DNA from 3 places in the Pseudarthrobacter oxydans genome. Region 3 is predicted to be linked to each of the others. Evidence: riboswitches for the same ligand, from Rfam matches in the RefSeq annotation. Region 3 holds a riboswitch; each other region holds the start of a gene.
What was found. Region 3 has a riboswitch for thiamine pyrophosphate ahead of thiD (bifunctional hydroxymethylpyrimidine kinase/phosphomethylpyrimidine kinase). Riboswitches for the same ligand answer to the same signal wherever they lie in the genome.

Region 1 (3,269 bases), 1.6 Mb from region 3:
AGGGCCAGGTGCAGCCAGTCGTCTGCGTTGTTCGCAGGGAGGAAGTTGGCAGGCGTGGTGTCGCCCGCAAGGAAGCCGTACAACCACAGGAGCAGGTAGGTTACGCCCCCGTAGATGAGGAAGTTCCTGGCCTGGGGATGCGTCCGCGCCATCAGGACCCCTGCAATCCCGAAGAGCAGGTGGACCGCGTTAAGGAGAATGGACACTTGGAAGACGCTCAATAGCAGCGCCCCTGAACCAGGTCCGGCAAAGCCCAACGAGCCATAGTTGGAGGTAACGCCCGGGATGAAACCCAGGATGCCGAAAAGGACGAAGACTATTCCCGTTCCGAGGGAGGCCTTTTGCAGGCGTGTTCGTGGGCCCGCCAGGCGGGTGCTTGCTGCCATGTCCTGTTCTCCTCAAAACCCGGGAGACAACATAGTAAGCATGATTACTAATAAATGCTAAGCAGCCTTTGTATTTCTGCTGCCGGTGGACGTGCGTGCAGTGTGGGTCAGTCCGCCAGCCTTGGCATCAGTCCGCCCCCGCGGAGTGGAGCATTTCGCGCAGGGCCTCGACCACCAGGTCGTGATCCTGCACTTGGGGAAGCCCTGAAACCGTAACGGTAGCCACGGCGCCCACTCCGGTGACGTACAGCGGGAAGGAGCCGCCGTGCGCCGCGTACCGGCCCTGGTCGAACCATCCCTGGTCCTCGATCCGGCCGCCGCGCAGCCGGCCGCGCAATCCCACCAGCAGTGAGGGGACCTCATACCGTGCCGCCGTGCGCTGCTTCGCCCGGATCCAGTGATCGTTATCCGGCGTCGCACCGGGCAGCGCCGCATGGAACAGAACCTGCCCGCCCTTCGTGATGTCAATCGCGATGGGCAGCCCGCGCTCCTTGCCCAGCTCCACGAGGAGCAGTCCCAGGTTCAGGGAGTCGTCGAGGGAGAAGCCTGGAAACTGCAGTTCCCGGACTTCGCCTTCAATCCGGGCGATCAGTGCCGCCAGCGATCCCTCCGGCTGGATGGCATCGGAATCCGGGTCGAAGTCGGTTACATGCGGGGAATTGGCAGCCATGGCCCACAATCTACCCCCGCCGCGGTGTAAACTGGACAACGCCCAACAGGGTATTTCTGCAACGAATCATTTCAAGCAAAAGCAACATTCAACGACAGGGGAGCGCCGCCGTCGGCCATCACTGGCAATGCCAGGATCCGCAGGTGGGCGCTGAGAGTGCGGGCAGCCGCAGACCCTCGAACCTGATCCGGTTAGTACCGGCGCAAGGGAGTCGAGTTCTCGAAGTGCGCGCAGCGGCAGCAGTGCCGGCAGCCGCGTCCACTTTCCCCTCCTGTTCCTCAGGAGGATCACATGGCAACAACAGCAGTCAAGAAGACCAGCAGCAAGTCCTGGCGCGTCGTGGACATCGTGGTGGCGGCCCTCATTGCCATCGCCGGCGGCGTCATTTTCTGGGCCTGGTCCCAGGGCGCGGCCGCAGTGTCCGGCCCCATGAACGCCACCTACCCGCCACTGACCGGCCTGATCGCCGGCGGCTGGATGATCCCGGCCGTGCTGGGCATGCTCATCATTCGCAAGCCCGGCGCCGCGCTGTTCTGTGAGACGGTAGCCGCCACCGGTGAGCTGCTCATGGGGTCCCAGTATGGGGCTTCCGTGCTGTTCTCCGGCTTCGTCCAGGGCCTCGGCGCCGAGATCATCTTCGCCATCTTCGTGTACCGGAAGTTCAACCTGCCCGTGGCACTGCTGGCCGGTGCCGCCGCCGGTCTCTTCTGCGGCCTCAACGACTCCTTCGCTCCGTGGGGCTGGAACATCGCCTACTCCGGCGGGGACAAGCTGGTGTACATCGTCTTCACCGCCATCTCCGGCGCGATCATCGCCGGCGCCCTGTCCTGGATCGCCACCCGGGGGCTGGCCAGGACCGGGGTCCTGAGCTCGTTCGCGTCGCGGAAGGCAGCTACGGAGCCTGTTTTCTCCTGATGTCCGCACCTTCCCGCCAGGGCGCGCCCACCGCAGTGCGTCCCGCCGCCGTCACGGCCCGCGGCTGGGGCTGGCGGCATGCCGGGCGCGCCAGGCCGGCGGTCCATGCCCTCGACCTGGACATCCGTCCGGGAGAGCGGGTGCTGCTTTTGGGGCCTTCCGGCGCCGGCAAGTCCACCCTCCTCCATGCTTTGGCGGGGGTCCTGGGGGATGCGAACGACGACGGCGGCGCGGCCGGCGATTCCGACGAGTCGGGTTCGCTGCTGGTTGACGGAGCCTCCCCCCGCGAGCAGCGCGGGCGCGCCGGCCTTATGCAGCAGGATCCCGAGACGCAAGTGGTCCTGTCGCGCGTGGGTGACGACGCCGCCTTCGGCGCCGAGAACCTCGCCGTGCCCCGCCACGCCATCTGGAGCCGCGTGCACGAGGCGCTGGACGACGTCGGACTTTCCCACCTCCCGCTGGACCATCCGACGTCGGTACTCTCCGGCGGGCAGAAACAGCGGCTGGCGCTCGCAGGCATCCTTGCCATGCGTCCCGGCCTGATCCTGCTGGACGAGCCGACGGCCAACCTGGACCCGGCCGGCGTGCTGGAGGTCCGCGACGCCGTGGCGCGGTGCCTGGACAAGACCGGCGCCACCCTGGTGGTGGTGGAGCACAGGGTGTCCGTGTGGAAGGACCTGGTGGACCGGATCGTGGTGCTGCAGCCCGGCACCGACGCGAAGGACGCCGTGCTGCTGGACGGTCCGCCGGACCAGGTGCTCAGGGAGGCCCGGAGCATGCTGATTGCTGCCGGGGTGTGGGTGCCCGGCTATGTTCCGGACACCCGGCTGCGTGCGGCGGATCCAGCCAGCGGGACGGGTGGCCTCCTGCTCGCTGCCGAGGAACTGGCGGTGTCCCGTGAACGGGCGCGGCGCAGCGGCTTCCGGAAGGTTCCGCCGGTACCCGTGCAGGCAGGTATTTCCGCGCAGGTCCGGGCCGGGCACGCCTTGGCCGTCACGGGGCCGAACGGGGCCGGGAAGTCCACGTTTGCCCTGACGCTTGCCGGGCTCCTGGAGCCCGTGGCCGGCAAGGTTTCGGCCACGCTGGACCTGAGCCGCGGCGCCGGAATAGACCCGTACAAGTGGAAGGCCGATCAGCTCATCGAGCGGATCGGCACCGTGTTCCAGGAACCCGAACACCAGTTCGTCACAGGGAAGGTGCTGGACGAACTGCTGTTTGGCCCCCGGCACCTTGGCCATGGTGAGGAGCGCGTGGACGAACTGCTGGAGCGCCTGCGGCTTACCCATCTTGTGGATGCC
Region 2 (3,269 bases), 420 kb from region 3:
GCTGCCATGCCGGTCATCAGCGATATCTGTGCGTTCCAGTCCTCCACGGGCAGCTGCGGGGCGGCGGCAATCCGGTAGCCGCCGTCGGGAAGCTGGACAATCTCCTGGTCCGGCATGTTCAGGCTGGCACCCTCCCGGGCGCGCTCCAGCTCCACGCGCTTGAGCCCCACCTCTTTAAGGAGGCGCAGCACAGGGGAAGGGCTGCCGGCGTCCAGTTCCGCCTGGGCGCCTTTGTAGCTGAGCTTGGTGCGGCTGCGCATCCGGGCACGCCGCACGGCCACGGCCGTGACCTCCGCGTCAACGTCAAGACGGAAGTCCCACACGAACGCGGAACAGTCCTGTCCCGGCAGGAGGCTTCCCGCCCCCTCGCTGATGACTTCGGGATGCAGCGGTATGCGGCCGTCCGGCGTGTAAAAAGTCTGTCCCCGACGCCGCGTCTCAGCGTCCAGCGGGCCGCCGGGAGTAACAAACGCCGGCACGTCGGCGATGGCATAGAGAACGTGGTAGCCGTTGCCGTCCCGCTCGATGAACAGCGCCTGGTCCAGGTCGGTGGACGATGCCGGATCGATGGTAATGAATTCAACGAAAGTCAGGTCATGGGACGGCAGTTGCAATGCGGACACGGCGGCCTCGGCGTCCTTCACGGCATCATCAGGGTAGGCACCCGGCAGCTCAAGCTCACTCCGGAGCGCGCCCAGCGCCGCTTCGAGTGCGTTGGTGTGCTCGTGGACATTGGGGGCCAGCCGATGGTGTGACACGAAAATCAGCGTAGCCCGAATTTCGTCAATAGTGCACGGAAGCGGCCCGGAGAGGCACGGCAGTTCCGGCGCGGGATTATGGGCGGGCGGCGTCCAGGGCGCTGAGGAGCGAAGCGGCGGCCGCGGCCGGATCGTCAGCCTCGGTAATGGCCCGGACCACCACGATCCGGCGTGCGCCGGCTTCCACCACCTCTTCGACGTTGGAGTGGTCGATGCCGCCAATCGCGAACCAGGGGACACCGCCGTCGGGCGTGTCCTCCTGCCCGTCCGCCCCGGCAACAGCCGTGGCGGCGTACCTCACCAGGTCAAGCCCGACGGCGGCCCGTCCGGGCTTGGTGGGTGTTGCCCAGAGCGGCCCCACGCAGAAGTAGTCCAGCGCCGAGGGGCCGGCGGCGGCAGCCAGGGCGGCGTCCACCTGCTCCGGGCTGTGGCTGGACAGGCCGATGGCCGCGTTGCCGTTCAACAGCGTCCGGGCCGCCTTGAGGGGCAGGTCCTTTTGGCCGATATGGAACACCGGGGCTCCGGACAGCACGGCGATGTCCGCCCTGTCATTCACCGCCCACAGCCGGCCGTGCCGCACCGCCGATTCCTTGAGTACGGCCAGGAGCTCCAGCTCCTCGGCGGCTTCGATGGACTTGTCCCGCAGCTGGATGATGTCCACCCCGCCCGCGAAGGCGGCATCGACGAACTGCCCGAAATCGCCCCGCTCCCGGCGCGCGTCCGTACAGAGGTAAAGGCGTGCGGCCTGCACGCCGGAACTGCCTTCGGCGTTGAGAAAGGCGTCGGTAGCCGGGACGGGGGATGCAGCGGCAGGAGGGTGGGACACATTCATGGGTGCCAGCCTAGTTCCTCTACACTGGGCCTCGTACTGCGGGAGCCGCGGCAGCTGTCATAAAGCGCCGGGCTGAGAGGGCGTCAGAGCCGACCGCTTGACCTGATCCGGCTAATACCGGCGTAGGGAAGGAGACACTTATGCCCAATGCGCTCGACGCCCCGTACCGGCCCGCGCCCGGCTCCGCACTGGAGGCCGACGTTGCGGTCATCGGCGGGGGAGTCATCGGCCACGGCATCGCCTGGGAGGCGAGGCGGTCCGGATATTCAGCGGTGGTAATCGATGACGCCCCCGGCTCCGGTGCCAGCTGGGCCGCGGCGGGGATGCTTGCCCCGGTGAGCGAACTGCATTACCAGGAGGAGGACCTCCTGGAGCTCATGCTGGAGGCCTCCGGGCGCTGGCCGGGTTTCGCCGCTGGCCTTGCCGCGGCTGCCGGTTCGGATCCCGGGTATCTTACGACGCCGACCCTCGCCGTGGGTGCCGACGCTGCGGACCGGCAGGCGCTGCTGGACCTGCGCGAGGTGCAGCAGGCCAATGGACTGACGGTTGAGCCCCTCACCATCCGTGAAGCCCGGCGCCGGGAGCCGCTGTTGAGCCCGGCCATTGCCTCGGCGCTGAATACACCGGCGGACCACCAGGTGGACCCCAGGCTGCTGGTCGCCTGCTTCCGCCGTGCCCTGGCCCGGCACGCCGGCGGAACCGGCAGCGGCGGAAGCTTCGTGGCCGGAGCCGCCGAGGGCTACGCCGTGCCGGACCGGGCAGCGGGCCTGCTCTGGCGGGACGGAGCCGTCGCCGGTGTCACGCTGGAGGGCGGAGGAACGGTGGCGGCCAGGGAGACCGTAGCGGCCAACGGATTGCACGCTGCGGCCCTGACCGGGCTGCCGGAAAACCTGCACCTGCCGTTGCGGCCGGTCCACGGTGACATCCTTCGCCTCGCCGTCCCCGCCCACCTCCAGCCGCTGCTGACCTCCACCGTCCGCGGACTGGTCCGCGGGATCCCTGTGTACATCGTCCCCCGGCAGGACGGCACCGTGGTGATCGGGGCAACGCAGCGTGAGGACGCACTGGGGAAGGACAGCGGAACCAGCGCGGGGGCAGTGTCGGCAGGGGGCGTCTACCAGTTGCTGCGCGACGCCCAGGTCCTGGTGCCTGCGGTGGCGGAACTTGAGCTGCTGGAATGCACGGCCCGGGCCCGTCCCGGCACACCTGACAACGCCCCGCTGCTCGGGCGGGTCCCCCTGGAGGACGGCCCTTCAGGGCAAAGCCGCGTGGCAGGGCTCATCATTGCCACCGGCTTCTTCCGCCACGGCGTCCTCCTCACCCCGGCAGCGGCCGCGATATGCCGGGACCTGCTCGAAGGCAGGGAGGACCCCCGCTGGGCCCCCTTTAATCCCGGCCGCTTTTCCGGCGTCGCCGTTCGGCCTGCTGCAGCGGCCACCCTACCCAACCCCAAGGAGACAGCATGAACATCACCCTGAACGGAACCGGACATACAGTCGCCGACGGCGCGTCCATCACCGCGCTCGTCACCGAGGTCACCGGCCGCGCACTGGCCGCTGACGGCCACGCAACCGACGGCCGGAAATTGGGCGTCGCCGTTGCGCGCAACGCCCAGGTGGTGCCCCGGAGCCAATGGTTCGCTACCGCACTCTCCGAGGGTGACGACGTCGAACTTGTCA
Region 3 (3,269 bases):
CCCAGTGGGAAGGCATCGAAAGCCAGTCGAAGTCCACCAAGATCCTTGCTCCGGAACTGCTGTACGGCGAACCGGACCTGACCATCAAGGTGGTCCGCGACGTCTTCAACGAGGACTTCTCCAAGCTGATCGTCTCCGGCGAGGAAGCCTGGGACACCATCGAGGCCTACGTCACCTACGTCGCTCCCGATCTGGTGGGGCGCCTCGAGAAGTGGACCAAGGACCAGGACATCTTCAGCGCATGGCGGATCGACGAACAGATCCACAAGGCACTGGAACGGAAGGTCTTCCTGCCCTCCGGCGGCTCGCTGGTGATCGACCGCACCGAGGCCATGACTGTTGTGGATGTCAACACCGGCAAATTCACCGGCAGCGGCGGCAACCTTGAAGAGACGGTCACCAAGAACAACCTGGAAGCTGCGGAGGAAGTGGTACGCCAGCTCCGCCTGCGCGATATCGGCGGCATTATCGTCATCGACTTCATCGACATGGTCCTGGAATCGAACCGCGACCTCGTCCTCCGTCGGATGGTGGAGTGCCTGGGACGCGACCGCACCAAGCACCAGGTTGCCGAAGTCACGTCCCTTGGCCTGGTGCAGATGACCCGCAAGCGGATGGGCACCGGGCTGCTTGAAGTGTTTGGCGAGCAGTGCGAGGCCTGCGCCGGCCGCGGCGTGGTGACCCACGATGACCCCGTGGAGCACCGCCGGGCCAATATCGTGGCGGCCGAACACCACGTTCAGCGCTCGGACGCCCGCCCGGACGTCCGGAATGAAAGCCACCGCGCTGAGGCCCAGCGCGGGGACAGCAGCCAGCCCGGCGTCCGTCCAGACCGGAAGCGCCGCCGCGGCCGCGGCGGCCAGCAGGTGGACGCTGCTCCTGCAGCCGCCCTCCACGTGCACACGGTCCACCCCGACCCCACGGACGCCGAGCGGCACGCAAAGGCCGAAGCCACCAGGCTTGCCCTTGCCAATATTGCTGCGGCAGCACACGCCGCCCACCTGCACGACGATGAGGTAGCCGCGGCCCGGCAGGCTCCGCAGGTCCAGCCGGCGGAACCTGAGAAGCACGACGGCGACGCCTCCCGGCCTGCCGCCGTCCTCACCTTTGGCGGGGAGAAAGTTGCCCTGCCGTTCGTGGAGCACGCGGAGGAGCAGCAGCCGAAGCCGGCCCTGACGCTGGACCGGCTCGCCGAAGCCTTCGCCCACCTCGGTGAGCCTGCCCCTGCCGCGGAAGCCACAGCCGGGCAGCCCGAACGGCGGGCACCGGAAAAGGAGCAGCGGGAACCGGAGCAGGTCCGGGCACCGCAGCACGTCCAGGCACCGCAGGCGGAGTCTCCGCAGGTCCGGCCTGAGCCGCTGCAGGCTGCCCATGCGCTGCGCGAAAAGGACTATTCCGACCACACCCTGGAACAGTCCCGCCCGCGCCGGGCGCGCCGCAACCGCAGCGCCAGCCGTGCCCAGGGTGCGGCCAACGAGACCTCCGTCGAGCAGCACGAGAATGTCCCCGCCGCGGCGGCAGGGCATTCACACTCTGCAAAGGCGCCGGAAGCTGACCAGGCAGGTGCCCCTGCGCCAGGCAACGCCAAGCCTGCCGCGGAGCCCATCATCCTGGGTGTCGGGGTTCCCGCTTCGGAACTCTAGGCCACGGCACGCGACACGCTGGATGCCCGGCCGCCCACCACGTGTGGACGGCCGGGCATCCGGCATTTAAGGCCGCACCAGTCGCACTGCGTCACCTTCGCCCTGCGTACCGCAAAAAAGCTAGGCTGGTGAACCGACACGGGGTGCCGCGCACAGAGCCGGCTGAGATCCACACCCGTTGAACCTGTCCGGCTAGCACCGGCGAAGGGATGTCTCTTGTCTTCAACTCTCGAATTGCCCTCTGCCACCCCTCAGGGCGCCCCTGCCCCTGCAGCACAGTCCGGCCAGCGGCCGGACGTGCCCCGGGTCCTCTCGATCGCGGGCTCGGATCCGTCCGGCGGAGCCGGCGTCCAGGCGGACCTGAAAAGCATCGCGGCCCACGGCGGCTACGGAATGGCCGCCATCACTGCCCTCACCGCACAGAACACCCGCGGCGTACGCGGGGTCCACGTTCCGCCTGCTGACTTCCTCACCCGGCAACTTGACGCGCTCAGTGAGGACATCAGCATCGACGCCGTGAAAATCGGGATGCTGGGTGATGTCGCGGTGATCGAAGCTGTCCGGGCGTGGCTCGAAAAAGTCCGTCCCGGCGTCGTGGTTTTGGACCCTGTCATGGTGGCCACCAGCGGTGACCGGCTCCTGCAGGAATCCGCCGAAGCCGCACTTCGCGAGCTGCTGCCGCTGGCGCACCTCATCACGCCCAACCTGGCTGAACTTGCCATGCTGGTGGGCGGGAACGTGCAGGAGAGCTGGGAAGGCGCCCTGGAACAGGGCCGCGAGCTCTCTTCCGCCACCGGGGCGACGGTGCTTGTGAAGGGCGGACACCTGGCCGGGGACGAATGCCCCGACGCCCTTGTCAACACTGCAGGCACGCTTGGCCAGGACGTGGTGGTGGTCCCGGGCAGGCGGGTGGCAACGCTGAACAGCCACGGCACCGGTTGTTCACTGTCATCAGCCATGGCCACAGTCCAGGTGCGGCTGGGGGACTGGGAGGCAGCCCTCCGGGAGGTCAAGCCCTGGCTGTCCGGCGCGCTGGAGGCCTCGGAGTCGCTGGAGGTGGGTACGGGCAACGGACCAGTCCACCACTTCCACCACCTTCAGCCGGAGCCTGCTGAAGGCAGCTTCGCGGCGCGGCTGTGGGCTGAAGCGGAGGAGCACCTGGAAGCCATCTATTCCCTGGCGTTTATCCGGGACCTGGCCTCCGGCGACCTGGCCGAGAAACAGTTTGGCTACTACCTGGCCCAGGACGCCATCTACCTCAACGGTTATTCACGGGTGCTCGCGCGGACAAGTGCCCTGGCCCCCACCGAGGCAGAGCAACTCTTCTGGGCACGTTCCGCCGCGCAATGCCTGGAGGTCGAGTCTGAACTGCACCGCTCCTGGCTCAGTACCCGGACCGTTGAGCCGCAGCTGGGACCCGTAACCAAGTCCTACGTGGACCACCTGGTGGCGGCATCGGCGTCGGGCAGTTATGCCGTGCTGGCGGCAGCCGTCCTGCCCTGCTTCTGGCTGTACGCGGAGGTGGGCAAAACGCTCCACGCACAGTTCGTGGCTGCCGGGGAGCCGGCGGGCCATCCCTACGCGGAGTGGCTGCGCACATACGCGGATGAGGACTTCGCCGCGGCC

Region 1: it holds a riboswitch for thiamine pyrophosphate, as region 3 does, so the genes downstream of both, SMD14_RS18910 (ECF transporter S component) here and thiD (bifunctional hydroxymethylpyrimidine kinase/phosphomethylpyrimidine kinase) in region 3, are expected to answer to the same signal.
Region 2: it holds a riboswitch for thiamine pyrophosphate, as region 3 does, so the genes downstream of both, thiO (glycine oxidase ThiO) here and thiD (bifunctional hydroxymethylpyrimidine kinase/phosphomethylpyrimidine kinase) in region 3, are expected to answer to the same signal.

What each region holds. Positions count from the first base shown of each region.
Region 1 covers NZ_CP139438.1:4,139,271-4,142,539, reverse strand. Annotated here, with positions in the region: gene SMD14_RS18920 (DUF4383 domain-containing protein) at 1-386, opposite strand, end outside; gene SMD14_RS18915 (heme-degrading domain-containing protein) at 514-1,056, opposite strand; TPP riboswitch at 1,143-1,283, shown strand; gene SMD14_RS18910 (ECF transporter S component) at 1,348-1,971, shown strand; gene SMD14_RS18905 (ATP-binding cassette domain-containing protein) at 1,971-3,269, shown strand, end outside.
Region 2 covers NZ_CP139438.1:3,008,347-3,011,615, reverse strand. Annotated here, with positions in the region: gene SMD14_RS13620 (RNB domain-containing ribonuclease) at 1-758, opposite strand, end outside; gene thiE (thiamine phosphate synthase) at 835-1,590, opposite strand; TPP riboswitch at 1,619-1,736, shown strand; gene thiO (glycine oxidase ThiO) at 1,731-3,056, shown strand; gene thiS (sulfur carrier protein ThiS) at 3,053-3,269, shown strand, end outside.
Region 3 covers NZ_CP139438.1:2,585,553-2,588,821, reverse strand. Annotated here, with positions in the region: gene SMD14_RS11635 (Rne/Rng family ribonuclease) at 1-1,643, shown strand, start outside; TPP riboswitch at 1,773-1,870, shown strand; gene thiD (bifunctional hydroxymethylpyrimidine kinase/phosphomethylpyrimidine kinase) at 1,860-3,269, shown strand, end outside.